One region of the Micromonospora sp. NPDC049204 genome, then DNA from elsewhere that is predicted to be linked to it. Evidence: riboswitches for the same ligand, from Rfam matches in the RefSeq annotation. Region 1 holds a riboswitch; each other region holds the start of a gene.

Region 1 (4,414 bases):
CGCGGCCAGGAACAGGTTCAGCGACTGGGACTGGTCGATGAACGGGGCACGGGCGGCGGCCAGGTCGATCAGCGCCCGCTGCGGCAGTTCCCAGGCGGTGCGGAACAACTCCCGGACGCCGGCCGGCAGCTCGGCGATGTCCTGCACCGACCCCTCCGCCCGCTTGATCGCCGAGCGGATCCGCTCGGTCCACAGACCGCGGGCCTTCAACTCGCGGACCAGAGCGGTGTTGACCTGGAGGAACTCCCCCGACAGGGTCTCGCGCTTGAACAGGTTGGACACCTGCGGCTCGATGCACTCGTAGCACCCGGCGATCGAGGCGATGGTCGCGGTCGGCGCGACCGCCACGAGCAGCGAGTTGCGCAGCCCGTCCGTCGCAACCCGCTGGCGCAGCGCGTCCCAGCGCGCGGTCTGCGTACCCTCGACACCCCACAGGTCCGGTTGGAGCTGGCCCCGCGCGGCCCGGGTCTGCGGGTACGCCGGGTGCGCGCCGAAGCGACGCGCCAGGTCGGCGGAGGTCTCCAGCGCGGTCAGGTACAACTCCTCGCTGATCCGGGTGGACAGCTCCCGAGCGGCCGGCGAGTCGAACGGCAGCCGCAGCGCGAAGAAGACGTCCTGAAGGCCCATCAGCCCGAGCCCCACCGGCCGCCAGCGGGGGTTGCTCGCCGCCGCCTGCTCGGTCGGGTAGTAGTTGATGTCGATGACCCGGTCCAGGAAGGTCACGGCGGTACGGACGGTGGCGCGCAGCCGCTCCCAGTCGATGCCGCCGTCGCTGAGGTGCGCGGCGAGGTTCACCGAGCCGAGGTTGCACACGGCGGTCTCGGCGTCGCTGGACACCTCGATGATCTCGGTGCACAGGTTGGACAGGTGCACCACGTTGCCGTCCTCGGCGGTCTGGTTGCACAGTCGGTTCGCGGCGTCCTTGAAGGTCATCCACCCGTTGCCGGTCTGGGCGAGGGTGCGCATCATCCTGCCGTACAGCTCCCGCGCCGGGACCTGCCGCACGTGGCGGCCCTGCGCCTCGGCCTGCCGGTACGCGGCGTCGAACCGCTCCCCCCACAGGTCGGGCAGCTCGGGTACCTCGTGCGGGTCGAACAGTGACCACATCTCGTCGGCCTCGACCCGGCGCATGAACTCGTCCGGGATCCAGTTGGCCAGGTTGAGGTTGTGGGTGCGGCGGGCGTCCTCGCCGGTGTTGTCCCGCAGTTGTAGGAACTCCTCGATGTCCGGGTGCCACGGTTCCAGATAGACGCAGGCCGCGCCCTTGCGCCGGCCGCCCTGGTTGACCGCGGCGACGCTCGCGTCCAGTGTGCGCAGCCACGGCACGATCCCGTTGGACTGCCCGTTGGTGCCGCGGATCAGTGCACCCCTGGACCGGACCCGGGAGTACGCGATGCCGATGCCGCCGGCGAACTTGGACAGGTTGGCGACCTGGGCGTACCGCTGGTAGATGGAGTCCAACTCGTCGCGCGGAGAGTCGACCAGATAGCAGGAGGACATCTGGGTGTGTCGGGTGCCGGAGTTGAACAGTGTCGGCGAGCTGGGCAGATAGGCCAGGCTGGACATCAGCCGGTAGAAGCCGACCGCCTCGTCCGGCGTCTGGGACAGCCCGCAGGCCACCCGGAGCAGCCAGTACTGCGGGGTCTCCAGCACCAGCCGGCTGGTGGGGTGACGCAGCAGGTACCTGTCGTACACCGTGCGCAGGCCGAAGTACTCGAATCGTCGGTCGCCGTCGGGATCGACAGCGTGGTCGAGCATCGGGGCGTGGGCGGCGACGAACGCGGCGGTGTCGTCGCCGACCAGGCCCTCGGCGTGGCCGATCCGGATCGCCGCGCTGAACGAGGTGACGCCCTGTCGACGCACCTCCTTGTCGACGTAGCCGGACAGCAGCCGGGCGGCGAGGCGCGAGTACTGCGGTTCCTCACCGATCATCTCGGCGGCGGTCTGGATGGAGAGCCGGTCCATCTCGGCCGTCGTCGCGCCGTCGTACAGGCCGCTGATCGTGCGGGTGGCGACCCGCATCGGGTCGACGTCGGCCAGGTCGTCGGCCCACCGCTCGACCGCACGGACGATCTTGTTGACGTCCACGGACTCGGTGGTGCCGTTGCGCTTGCGCACCTGCATCGGCGTGCGCCGGACGGCCGCGTCGCCGCTGACCGGGACTGCCTCGGTGACTGTCACCACTCACTCCTCGCGAGTTCGAGACCTGATGGCCCCTCGAACGCGTGGAGACGGACACCAACGGACGCCACGCCGGCACGGCGTGGGTCAGGTGGCGTCGGCCGTCCCACGCGGCCTCGGACCGCCGCCCACCCGGGTGCGGGTACGCGGCGCGCTGGCAGGTCTTCGGACTCGTGGGCACGACCGGGTTGGCCGGTCTCCTACTGGCCGTCGCTTCCCAGACCGCTTCGTGGCCCAGTGCTTCTGACGGCTGTCGTTCCCACTCACCGCTGCGGGACAGTCCCGGATTTCCACCGGGTTCCCTCTTGCCTCGACCACTCCGGATGAGCGGCCGAACCAGCTGCGTTCGACACCATATATAGGGACGCTGCGGTTGTCACACCCCACATGTCGGTCTCGGGCGTGTCGACGGCGACCTCCGTGACGGTCATCACCGGCCACGCCGACCAGGCCGAGTCGCGCCGGGGCGCGGTGGACCGACACCCGCGCGGCGCGCGGCACACGAGCAGGTGTCGACATTCGGAAAGGTGTGATGTATTAAGTCTTTAGATGTAAGGATCCCTACCTATACTTAGGCGTCAATGTAGTTATCCGGAGTGGACATCTAATCTTCTGAACCACTCCTCATATCTCGCACCACCGTCCCCATCGGGCCGGCGGTGCCGCAGCAGTGCCCGGGCCGACGACGAGGTGCCGCCCGTCGAAGGTGCCTACCAGCGCGGCGAATGTCGGCACCACCGCATTAAGGGCTCGCGGATCGGGTACGGCGATCACGGGGACCGCGCACCGACGAATCTCCAGCACGAAGAAACATTGGATGTCTTCGATACCCGACGGATCGACGTCGTTGACGCGTCGGATCGACCCTCCGTATACTCCCAGAGATCATCTGATCTTTAGCCTAACCGGGCGAGGAGCGCATGCCGCAGATCACCGCCGTCACTGTCGAGGACGTCCGCTTCCCCACCTCCCTGACCGCTGACGGCTCCGACGCCATGAACAAGGACGGCGACTACTCGGCGGCCTACGTCGTCCTGCACACCGACGGCGTCGACAGCAGCGGTGCGCCACTCGCGGGCCACGGCCTGACCTTCACCATCGGCCGGGGCAACGACATCGTCGTCGCGGCGGCCGTCCATCAGGCACAGCGCCTCGTCGGCGTGGACGTCGCGACGATGGCGGCGGACATGGGCGCGGTCTACCGTCTGCTCACCTCCGACTCGCAACTACGCTGGCTCGGCCCAGAGAAGGGTGTCGTGCACCTGTCGCTGGCCGCCGTCCTCAACGCGTCGTGGGATCTGGTCGCCCGGGTCGCCGACAAGCCGCTGTGGCGGCTGCTCGTCGACATGTCCCCCGAGCAGCTCGTCGACATCGCGGACCTGCGCTACCTGTCCGACGCGCTGACCCGGGACGAGGCGCTGGCCATCCTGCGGGCCAAGGAGAGCACGAAGGCGGCCCGTCTCGCCGAGCTCGACCGGACCGGCTACCCCGCCTACACCACCTCGGCAGGCTGGCTCGGCTACGGCGACGACAAGCTGCGCCGGCTGTGCCAGGAGGCGGTGGACACCGGCTACGGCTACGTCAAGCTGAAGGTGGGCGCCAACCTCGACGACGACATCCGCCGGTGCGGCATCGCCCGGGAGATCCTCGGTCCGGACCGCAACCTGATGATCGACGCCAACCAGGTGTGGGACGTCGGTCAGGCCATCGAGTGGGTCAAGGCCCTGGCGCAGTTCGAGCCACTGTGGATCGAGGAGCCGACCAGCCCCGACGACATTCTGGGCCACGCCGCCGTGCGCCGCGCCGTCGCTCCGATCGGAGTCGCCACCGGCGAGCACTGCCACAACCGGGTGATGTTCAAGCAGTTGTTCCAGGCCGAGGCCATCGACTTCTGCCAACTGGACACCGGCAGGTTGGCCAGCATCAACGAGATCGTCGCCGTGCTGCTGCTCGCCGCGAAGTTCGACATCCCCGTGTGCCCCCACGCCGGCGGTGTCGGGCTGTGCGAGATGGTCCAGCACGTGTCGGTGCTCGACTACGTGGCGATCTCGGGAGATCTCACCAACCGGGTCACCGAGTTCGTCGACCACCTGCACGAGCATTTCACCGACCCGTGCATCATCCAGGACACCGGCTCGGGCAGCGGTTACGTCCTGCCCAGCCAGCCCGGTTACTCCACCCGGATGCGCCAGGAGTCGGTCGAGCTCTACCGGTTCCCCGACGGCGGCTACTG
Region 2 (4,414 bases), on a different contig from region 1:
CCAGCAGCGCGAGCACCTCGGCGATGTCGTCGCCCTGGGTGCGCATCGCGCTGGTGCCCCACACGGTCAGACCCACCGAGCGGGGGTACGACCCGGTGTCGGCGAGGTGCCGGGCCAGCAGCGAGTCGGCGAGGGCCACCCCGACGTCCCAGGCGTTGCGGCTGGGAATGGCCTTGGGGTCGACGGAGTAGAAGTTGCGGCCGGTGGGCAGCACGTTGACCAGGCCCCGGGTGGGTGAACCGGACGGGCCGGGCGGCACGAACCGGCCGTCGAGCGCGCCGAGAGTATTGGTCAGCTCGTCGGTGGTCCGGTCCAGCCGGGGCACCAGCTCGGTGGCGGCGAAGTGCAGCACAGCGGCGACGTCCGGGATCGACTGGCCGGTCACCTCGACAACCACCGCGTCGACGGCCTCGGCGTCCCAGCCGAGCGTCTCCATCCCGATAACCAACCGCCGGGCGAGGGCCTCGATCAGGTCGACCGCGTCGGCGGCGGTGCCGGCCGGCCCGTCCACCACGTCGGTCAGCGCCGTGGGCACCGCCAGTCGTTCGCCCGGTGCCGCGAGCAGCTCCTGCTCGTCGAGGGAGTACGCGACGGCGAGCGCCTGCCGCAGGCCGGGCAGGGAGCGGGCGCCACCCCAGATCTGCGGGGCGCGCAGCACCGCGAGGACCAGGTTGACCCGGGGCTCACCGGTGGGCGCGTCGGCGAGGATGTGCAGCCCGTCGCGGATCTGCACGTCCTTGATCTCGCAGAGGTACCCGTCGAGGTGCAGCACGAACTCGTCGAAGTCATCCGCGTCGGGCATCGCCTCGGCGTGCAGGTCGTGGTGCAGCTCCGCCGCGCGGACGAGGTCCCAGATCTGCGCCCGCACGGTGGGCACCTTCGCCGGGTCGAGGGCCTGCACGGTGGCGTACTCGTCGAGCAGTTGTTCCAGTTTGGCCAGGTCGCCGTAGGTTTCGGCGCGGGCCATCGGCGGCACCAGGTGGTCGATGACCACGGCGTGCGCGCGACGTTTGGCCTGGGTGCCCTCGCCGGGGTCGTTGACGATGAACGGGTAGACCAGCGGCAGGTCACCGAGGACCGCGTCGGGGGCGCAGTCGGCGGCCAGGCCGAGGCCCTTGCCGGGCAGCCACTCCAGGGTGCCGTGTTTGCCCAGGTGCACCACGGCGTCCGCGCCGAAGCCGCCGTCGGCGACCGGGGCGGCCAGCCAGCGGTACGCGGCCAGGTAGTGGTGACTCGGCGGCAGGTCCGGGTCGTGGTAGATGGCGATCGGGTTCTCCCCGAAGCCGCGCGGCGGTTGGATCAGCAGCACCACGTTGCCGAAGCGCAGCCCGGCGAGCACGATGTCCCCGCCCTCGGTGTAGAGCTGGCCGGGCGGCTCACCCCAGTGTTCCCGCATCCGTTCCCGCAGCTCGGACGGCACCTGGTCGAACCACCGCCGGTAGGTCTGCCCCGGTATCCGCGCCTCGGCGGCGGCCAGCTGCTCCGGGGTCAGCCACTCCACGTCGTGACCACCGGCGGCGATCAGCGCGTGGATCAGAGCGTCGCCGTCGTCGGGCACCGGCGCGTCGCCCAGGTGGTAGCCGGCCTCGGCGAACGCGGCCAGCAGTCGGACCGCCGAGACCGGGGTGTCCAGCCCGACGGCGTTGCCGACCCGGGAGTGCTTGGTGGGGTACGAGCTGAGCACCACGGCGACTCGCTTGTCGGCGTTGGGGACGTACCGCAGCCGGGCGTGGCGCACGGCGATCCCGGCGACCCGGGCGGCCCGGTCGGCGTCGGCCGCGTAGACCGAGAGGCCGTCGGCGTCGATCTGCTTGAACGAGAACGGCACGCTGACGATCCGGCCGTCGAACTCGGGGATGGCCACCTGCATCGCCGCGTCCAACGGGGACAGCCCCGCGTCGCTGCCGGCCCACTGCTCGCGGGTGCTGGTCAGGCAGAGCGCCTGGATGATCGGCACGTCCAGGGCGGCCAGGGCGCCGACGTCCCAGGCGTCCTCGTCGCCGCCCCCGGAGGCGTCCGCGGCGACCGCGCCACCGGCGGCCAGCACGGTGACCAGCAGCGCGTCGCAGCGGGCGAACAGCCCGAGCGGTCCCGCGCCGGTGGTCAGCCCTCGCAGCGAGCCGCAGAAGATCGGCAACGGGTTGCCGCCGGCGTTGTGGACCGCGTCCGCGAGGACGTCGACGAATTCGGTGTTGCCGGCGAGGGCGTGCGCCCGGTAGAAGACGATCCCCACGGTGGGCCGCAGCGGGTCGGTCGGGTGTTCGCCGTGCACGCCGTACGCGGGGGTGGGCGCGGGCGGGGCGAACCCCTCGCCGGTGAGCAGCACCGTGTCGGAGAGGAACCGGGCGAGCTGCCCCAGGTTGTCCGGCCCACCCTCGACGAGGTACGCCAACGCCTGGGTGACGACCCCGGACGGCACTGTGGAGATGGCCATCAGCTCCGCGTCGGGCAGCGCCTCGCCGCCGAGCACGACCGTCGGCACACCGGTGGCGAGCACCGCGGCGAGGCCGTCCGGCCACGCCTGCCGACCGCCGAGCAGGCGTACGACGACGAGGTCGACCCCGTCGAGCAGGGCGGGCACCTCGTCGGCGGCGACCCGCGCGGGGTTGGCGAGCCGGTAGTCGGCGCCGCTGGCGCGGGCGGCCAGCAGGTCGGTGTCGGCGGTGGAGAGCAGCAGGATGCGCACGGCGGGCTCCGGAGAGTGACGCCCTGGCCGCTACGGAGGCGACCTGGACGAAGCGGGTGGGTGCGGCGTCAGCCGGTACGACGGCTCGGCCGGGCTCAGCGACGCGGACGTCGGGGCCGGTCAGCGCCGGACGCCCAGGTCAGCGGTACCGGAAGCCAGCGGTCTGGCGCACGCCGCGACGGCCGGGCCGGGACGTGCGGGGCCGGCCGGTTGTGGGCGCGGTGCAGTGCCCGCCAAACGGCTCATGACGATGATCGTCAATGGATGAGACGCTGTGCGTCATCGGGTCCTCCTCGGGTGTCCACGCCCTGGGGTACATCCCGACGGCCGAAGTATCCTGGCTTCCGGATCGACGCTCTCCCCCGGCCTTCCAACCGCAGACACACGGTCGTGACTCACGAGGGGGGATCGCTCCCCGGTGACAGTGGCGGGACCGCGTCGGAATCGCACCGACTTCCTTCACTGCCGTCAGGCCGCGAATGCTGCCACACCCCTCCGCCGCCGGTCAACGCCGGCCCTGGCACCGCCCGGCCGCGCTCATCACATTGACCTGGGAAAATATAGGTGCGCGGGGTTGCCTGACCACGAGACGGCGAGCTGATTGGCCGGTGGCGGAGTGATCCCGCAGAGGGAGCCGAGTGTCTGTGTGACTCCCTCTGGAGCTGATGTCGTAGACGATTCAGCACCCACGGGGTCAGCCCTGGGTTACTCGTGCTCGAAGCGGCGCGGCCGGCGAGTCAGTGACAGCCAGCCGAGAAAACGGGCGTGCACTCCCCGCAGGTGTCCGAGACCACCTGGCCATCGGCGTCTACGACGAGTCCATTCGCGCCAACGTGCTTCTGATCGATGACCGACTCTGCGTCGTCCAGCACTACCTACCGCGGATGCGGGGCGTCGACTGCCCGACGATGGTCATCGAACGCGACACGAGTCCCTCCGGCCTCTACCCGATATTCGACGAGATGTTCACCTCACTCTGGGAGCGCAGCCGCCAGCTATGACTGACCACGCCCGCCTCCTCCCCCTCGCACAGGAGGCCGTCGACCTGGCACACGACCTGATGCGGACGCTCCAGCCCGGCGCGCTGACCTTCAAGGGTGACCGTGACATGGCGTCCGAGGTGGACTACGCCATCGAGCGAGCGGTCCGCGAGCATCTGGCCGCCACGGCGCCGGACATCGGTTTCCTCGGCGAGGAGTATGGCGGCAGCGGCGACACCGGCGCACTGACCTGGGCACTCGACCCCGTCGACGGCACCGTCAACTTCGTCCACGGCTCACCCCTGTGCGCGATCTCCCTCGGCCTCCTGCACGGCACAGACGCCGTCCTCGGCGTCATCGACCTGCCGTTCCTCGGCACCCGCTACCACGCCGTTCAGGGGCACGGCGCCTATGCCGACAACCGACGCATCTGCGCCAGCCAGGTCACCGATCTCCGGGACGCCGTCGTCGCCATCGGCGACTACGCGGTCGGTGCCGACGCCAGCCGGAAGAACGCCGAGAGACTCGCCATCACCGAGCAGCTCACCCGGCACGTCCAACGGATCCGCATGCACGGTTCGGCCGCGATCGACCTCGCCTGGTTGGCGCAGGGCAGGATCGACGCGTTCATCATGCTCAACAACAAGCCCTGGGACACCGTCGCGGGCGTCGTGATCGCCCGAGAGGCCGGTGCGCTCGTCGTCGACGTCGACGGCACGCCCCACAGCGCACACGCTGTCGCCACGAT
Region 3 (4,414 bases), on a different contig from region 1:
GTCCGAGACGGTCAGCTTCTCCGTCGGTGGCGCCGAGGGCTACCTCACCGCGTCGTCCTACCCGGACGACGGCCTCGGCGAGGTCTTCCTGAAGATGTCCAAGCAGGGCTCGACCCTGGCCGGCGTGATGGACGCCTTCTCGGTGGCCATCAGCATCGGCCTGCAGTACGGCGTGCCGCTGGAGACGTTCGTCAGCAAGTTCACCAACATGCGCTTCGAGCCGGCCGGCATGACCGACGACCCGGACGTGCGGATGGCCGCCTCGGTGATGGACTACATCTTCCGTCGCCTGGCGCTGGACTTCCTGCCCTACGAGCGCCGCGCCGAGCTGGGCATCTTCACCGCCTCGGAGCGGGCCGCCCAGTTGCGGGCCGAGGCCGACGCGGAGGCCGCCGCCGTCACCGGCGCGGAGCTCACCGCGATGGCGTCCTCGGCTCCGGTGGAGGCCCCGGCCAAGTCGGAGGCCGTCGCCCAGCCGGCCCAGGAGATGGCCGACGTGGCCGCCGCCAAGCCGGCTCCGAGCGTGGGTTCCAGCACCGAACTGCTGGAGGCCGTGATCGGCAAGGCCGCCGACGCGCCGCTCTGCTTCACCTGCGGTACGAAGATGCGCCCCGCCGGTAGCTGCTACGTCTGCGAGGGCTGCGGCTCCACCAGCGGCTGCAGCTGACACGTCAGCGACGAGCCCCGGGCGTTCGCGCGCCCGGGGCTCGTTTGTGTGCGGGTCACTCGGACCAACGATCCTGGTGGATCACCGACGACAGCGGACGTCGCTGACGCCAGCCGTGCCGCTCCAGGTCCGGCGTCTCCTCCAGATGGGTGACCGGGCCGAGGCAGAGCCACGCCACCGGGCGGACGGTGGCCGGGATGCCGAGCAGGTCGCGCAGGAACGACTCCCGGTAGAACGAGACCCAGCCGACCCCGAGCTGCTCGGCGGTTGCGGCCAGCCACAGGTTCTGGATCGCCAGACAGACCGAGTAGAGGCCGGCGTCGGCGATCGCGTGACGGCCGAGCACGGCCGGCCCACCCCGCTCCGGGTCGTACGTGACCACGACCGACAACGTCGACTCTCGTACGCCATCGATCTTTATCCGGGCGAAGCGTTCCGCCGCCGCACCGTCGAGAGTGGCCGCGAAGGTGTCCCGCTCCCGCTCCACGTGCCGGTGGAACTGCTGCCGCAGCTCAGGATCGCGGACCAGGATGAAGTCCCAGGGCTGGGAGAGGCCGACGCTCGGCGCGGCGTGCGCCGCCGTGAGGATCCGATCCAACGTATCCGCGGGGATCGGCGCCCCGGTGAACTGGGCACGTACGTCCCGACGGCGGTGGATGGTCTCGTAGAGTCCGTTGTTCAAGGCAGGCTCCCGCTGCGCTCGCGCCCCTGACGGGGCGATGACGCGAGGCCGGTCTTCGGACTCCCGGATCTCCGCTGGTCACCCGCCTTCCCAGCCCCTCAGGGCCAGTGGCTGCGTCTGGTACGCGTGGGTGGCAGCTCCCCGGTCACCGCGGCGGGCCCGTGCCGGACTCACACCGGCTTCCCGATTCTCCCCACTCGCGCGGGGCACCTCGCAACGTTTGTGCCACCGCGCAGCATAGCGGCCGCCCCTGCCTGCGGGGTGGCGGTCCGTCGCCCGGTCGCATGTCCGGCCGGGCGACGGCCGCTACCCGCGCCGTCTGCGTCAGGCGGAAAGTTCCGCCCGGATCAGCGCGGCCAGCTCGGCGGGCTGAGAAAGGAACGGCGAGTGCGAGGAGTTCATGCGCAACACCCGCTCGGCCCGCTTGGCCATGAGCTCCTGCGCGAAGGGCGGAAGAGCGTTGTCGGCCGCACAAATGAGGTAGGTGCTGGGAATGGTGCGCCACGCGGCCTCGGTCAGCGGCTGCTGCGTCGAGGCCCAGGACTGGAGCCCGAGTCGTGCAACGGCCTGTTCCGCGATTTCCGGATCGACGTCGCTGTAGAAGACCTCTCGGGGCTGCGACGGTTCGATGTGACCCCTGCCCTTCAGGTCCGTCCGCTCGTGAACCTCCCACCACGGCGGAGCAACGCCGCCGGCGGTGGAGAAGAGCGAATCGCCGACATCCGGCTGGAAAGCGGCGAGATAAACGATTCGGCGTACGTTGTCCGCGGCAGCGAGCGCCTCCGTGACTGGTGCGCCACCGTAGGAGTGGGCGACGACCACGACCGGTCCGTCGATGGCGGCGACGGCGGCTTTGACCACGGCAGCGTCGTCGTAGAGGTCACCGAGGGCAGCGGGGTCGTTGCCGCTACTGGGTAGCGCGACGGTGTGGATGTCGATATCCGGAAACTGCTCGATGAGCGACTGCCAGACCCAGGGCCCGTGCCAGGCACCGTGCACGAGAAGAAGCGACGGAATGCTGTTCAAGATGATGTTCCTGCCCGCATGTATTCAAATGATCGGATCTGGAGTTCGTCGTCGACCACGCCGTCGTGCATCACCGGAGCGCCCCATCTCGACCGAGGACAGCGGAAATATATGCCGCTACTTTTGGGTAGCAAGGCGCGGATGACTATGAGCCGAGCCACAAGCCCGATCGGCGGCGGTGTGCTCGTGATCAACAACACGTTGCCTGGCTCGGGCCGAATCCAAGCTCATTCCCGTATTGCTTGCTGAGCGCCGCTGGATAGCAAACTCGCGCCCGTGGCGGTGCGGTTGTCCGCAATTCCCCCGACGCACCTGCCGGGCTACTCGCTCGCGCGCTCGGCCGCGCGTACCGCGTTGCGGAACAGCATCGCGACGGTGGTCGGACCGACGCCGCCCACCCGGGGCGTGATGGCGCCGGCGACCTCGGCGCACGCTTCGTCCACGTCCGGTAGGAGGCGCCGTCCTTCGTAGCGGACGCCGGCGCCGATGACGACGGCGCCGGGCTTGACGTGCTCGGGCCGAACGATCCGGGGTACGCCCGCGGCGGCGACGAGGATGTCGGCGCGGCGGGTGTAGCGGTCCCAGTCGGGCACGCCGGTGTGGACGACGGTGACGGCGGCGTTGGCGGTCGGACGCTTCTGGGCGAGCAGCATCGCCAGGGGGCGGCCAAGGGTGGCGCCGCGACCGAGGATGACGACCTCACGACCGGCGACGGGGATCTCGTGGTACGCCAGGAGGGCTTCGATGCCGGCGGGGGTGCACGGCAGCGGGCCGGGCAGGCCGACGGCGAGACGCCCCATGTTCAGCGGGTGCATGCCGTCGACGTCCTTGTCCGGGTCGATCGTCAGCAGCGCCGCGTCGTAGTCCAGATGCCCCGGCACGGGGTACTGCACGAGCAGTCCGTGCACGGCGGGATCGCTGTTGAAGCGGGCAATGGCCTGGTGCAGTTCGGCCTGGGTGGCGGTGGCGGGCAGATGCACGTGCGGGGAGGCGAACCCGAGCGCGGCGGCCTGGCGCTGCTTGATGGCGATGTAGCCGGCGCTGGCGTCGTCGTCGCCGACGAGGATGGTGGCGAGGCTCGGTGTGATCCCGCGGCTGCGGAGTGCTGCGGCAGCGGCGGCGGTCTCGGCCAGGACGGCTTCGGCGACGGGTGCGCCCGGCAGGAGCCGAGCCGTGCCAGACGGGGTGTGGTGCTGCGCGGATCCACTGGTCGTGGTCATGACGGATTCTCCACGCAGGCGCCCAGGCGGTCGACGCCCGCGAGAGGCTCCCCGATGGTTTCACCATCCCCGTGCCGCCAGTCGCCGGTGCTTCGATCATGCCGCATCAACGGGGCGACTGCCCAGCTGACCGGCCCGTGCCGCCTCGGGCGGGGGGTTTGGTAACACCAGCGGTCCGGCTTACGAAGAAGAGGTGTGAGTGACGAGAGGGGACAGCCTGTGCGTGAGCCCAGCGAAGCGGGAGGTGACATCTCCGGCATCGGGGCCGATCCGGTGGCCTTCGAGGTCTTCTACCGGCGGCACCTGGAGGCGGTGGGCCGGTTCGTGGCGCGGCGGGTCGACGACCCGCACCTCGCCGCCGACCTGACCGCCGACGTGTTCCTGGCGGTGATCGAGTCCGCGGACGGCTACCGGCCGGACCGGGGGAGCCAGGTCGCTTGGCTGTACGGGGTGGCCCGCAACGTCATCGGCGACGAACGGCGTCGGGCGGCCCAACGGCTGCGGGTGACCGGCCGACTGGCCGGACGACGGGACCTCGGCCCCGATGACATCGCCCGCATCGAGGAGCGGATCGACGCCGAGTCGGCGGCCCGCCACACCTGTCGGGCGCTGAGCGAGCTGCCCGAGGGCACCCGAACGCTTGTCGAACTCGTCGCCGTGGACGGCCTCAGTGTCGCGGAGGCGGCGACCGTGGTCGGGATGTCCCCGGTCGCTGCCCGGGTCCGCCTGCACCGTGCCCGTCGCGTCGTCCAGGCCGTGCTCGCCCGCCCGGCCACCACCCTCGCCTGAGCAGACGGAGCTGACGCCATGAACAAGATC

What was found. A riboswitch is a leader RNA that binds a small molecule or an ion and turns the genes downstream of it on or off. The one in region 1 is predicted to bind cobalamin.
Region 2: another riboswitch for cobalamin. It lies ahead of cobN (cobaltochelatase subunit CobN); the one in region 1 lies ahead of AB0A90_RS01190 (ribonucleoside-diphosphate reductase subunit alpha).
Region 3: another riboswitch for cobalamin. It lies ahead of bluB (5,6-dimethylbenzimidazole synthase); the one in region 1 lies ahead of AB0A90_RS01190 (ribonucleoside-diphosphate reductase subunit alpha).

The regions. Positions count from the first base shown of each region.
Region 1 is NZ_JBEZDC010000001.1:233,336-237,749, forward strand. It holds gene AB0A90_RS01190 (ribonucleoside-diphosphate reductase subunit alpha) at 1-2,124, opposite strand, end outside; cobalamin riboswitch at 2,320-2,537, opposite strand; gene AB0A90_RS01195 (L-fuconate dehydratase) at 3,102-4,414, shown strand, end outside.
Region 2 is NZ_JBEZDC010000028.1:41,602-46,015, forward strand. It holds gene cobN (cobaltochelatase subunit CobN) at 1-2,686, opposite strand, end outside; cobalamin riboswitch at 3,017-3,146, opposite strand; gene AB0A90_RS33430 (DUF5919 domain-containing protein) at 3,427-3,687, shown strand; gene AB0A90_RS33435 (inositol monophosphatase family protein) at 3,684-4,414, shown strand, end outside.
Region 3 is NZ_JBEZDC010000007.1:156,687-161,100, forward strand. It holds gene AB0A90_RS15915 (vitamin B12-dependent ribonucleotide reductase) at 1-667, shown strand, start outside; gene bluB (5,6-dimethylbenzimidazole synthase) at 723-1,349, opposite strand; cobalamin riboswitch at 1,378-1,578, opposite strand; gene AB0A90_RS15925 (alpha/beta hydrolase) at 1,674-2,375, opposite strand; gene AB0A90_RS15930 (bifunctional 5,10-methylenetetrahydrofolate dehydrogenase/5,10-methenyltetrahydrofolate cyclohydrolase) at 2,696-3,595, opposite strand; gene AB0A90_RS15935 (sigma-70 family RNA polymerase sigma factor) at 3,815-4,384, shown strand; gene AB0A90_RS15940 (CU044_5270 family protein) at 4,403-4,414, shown strand, end outside.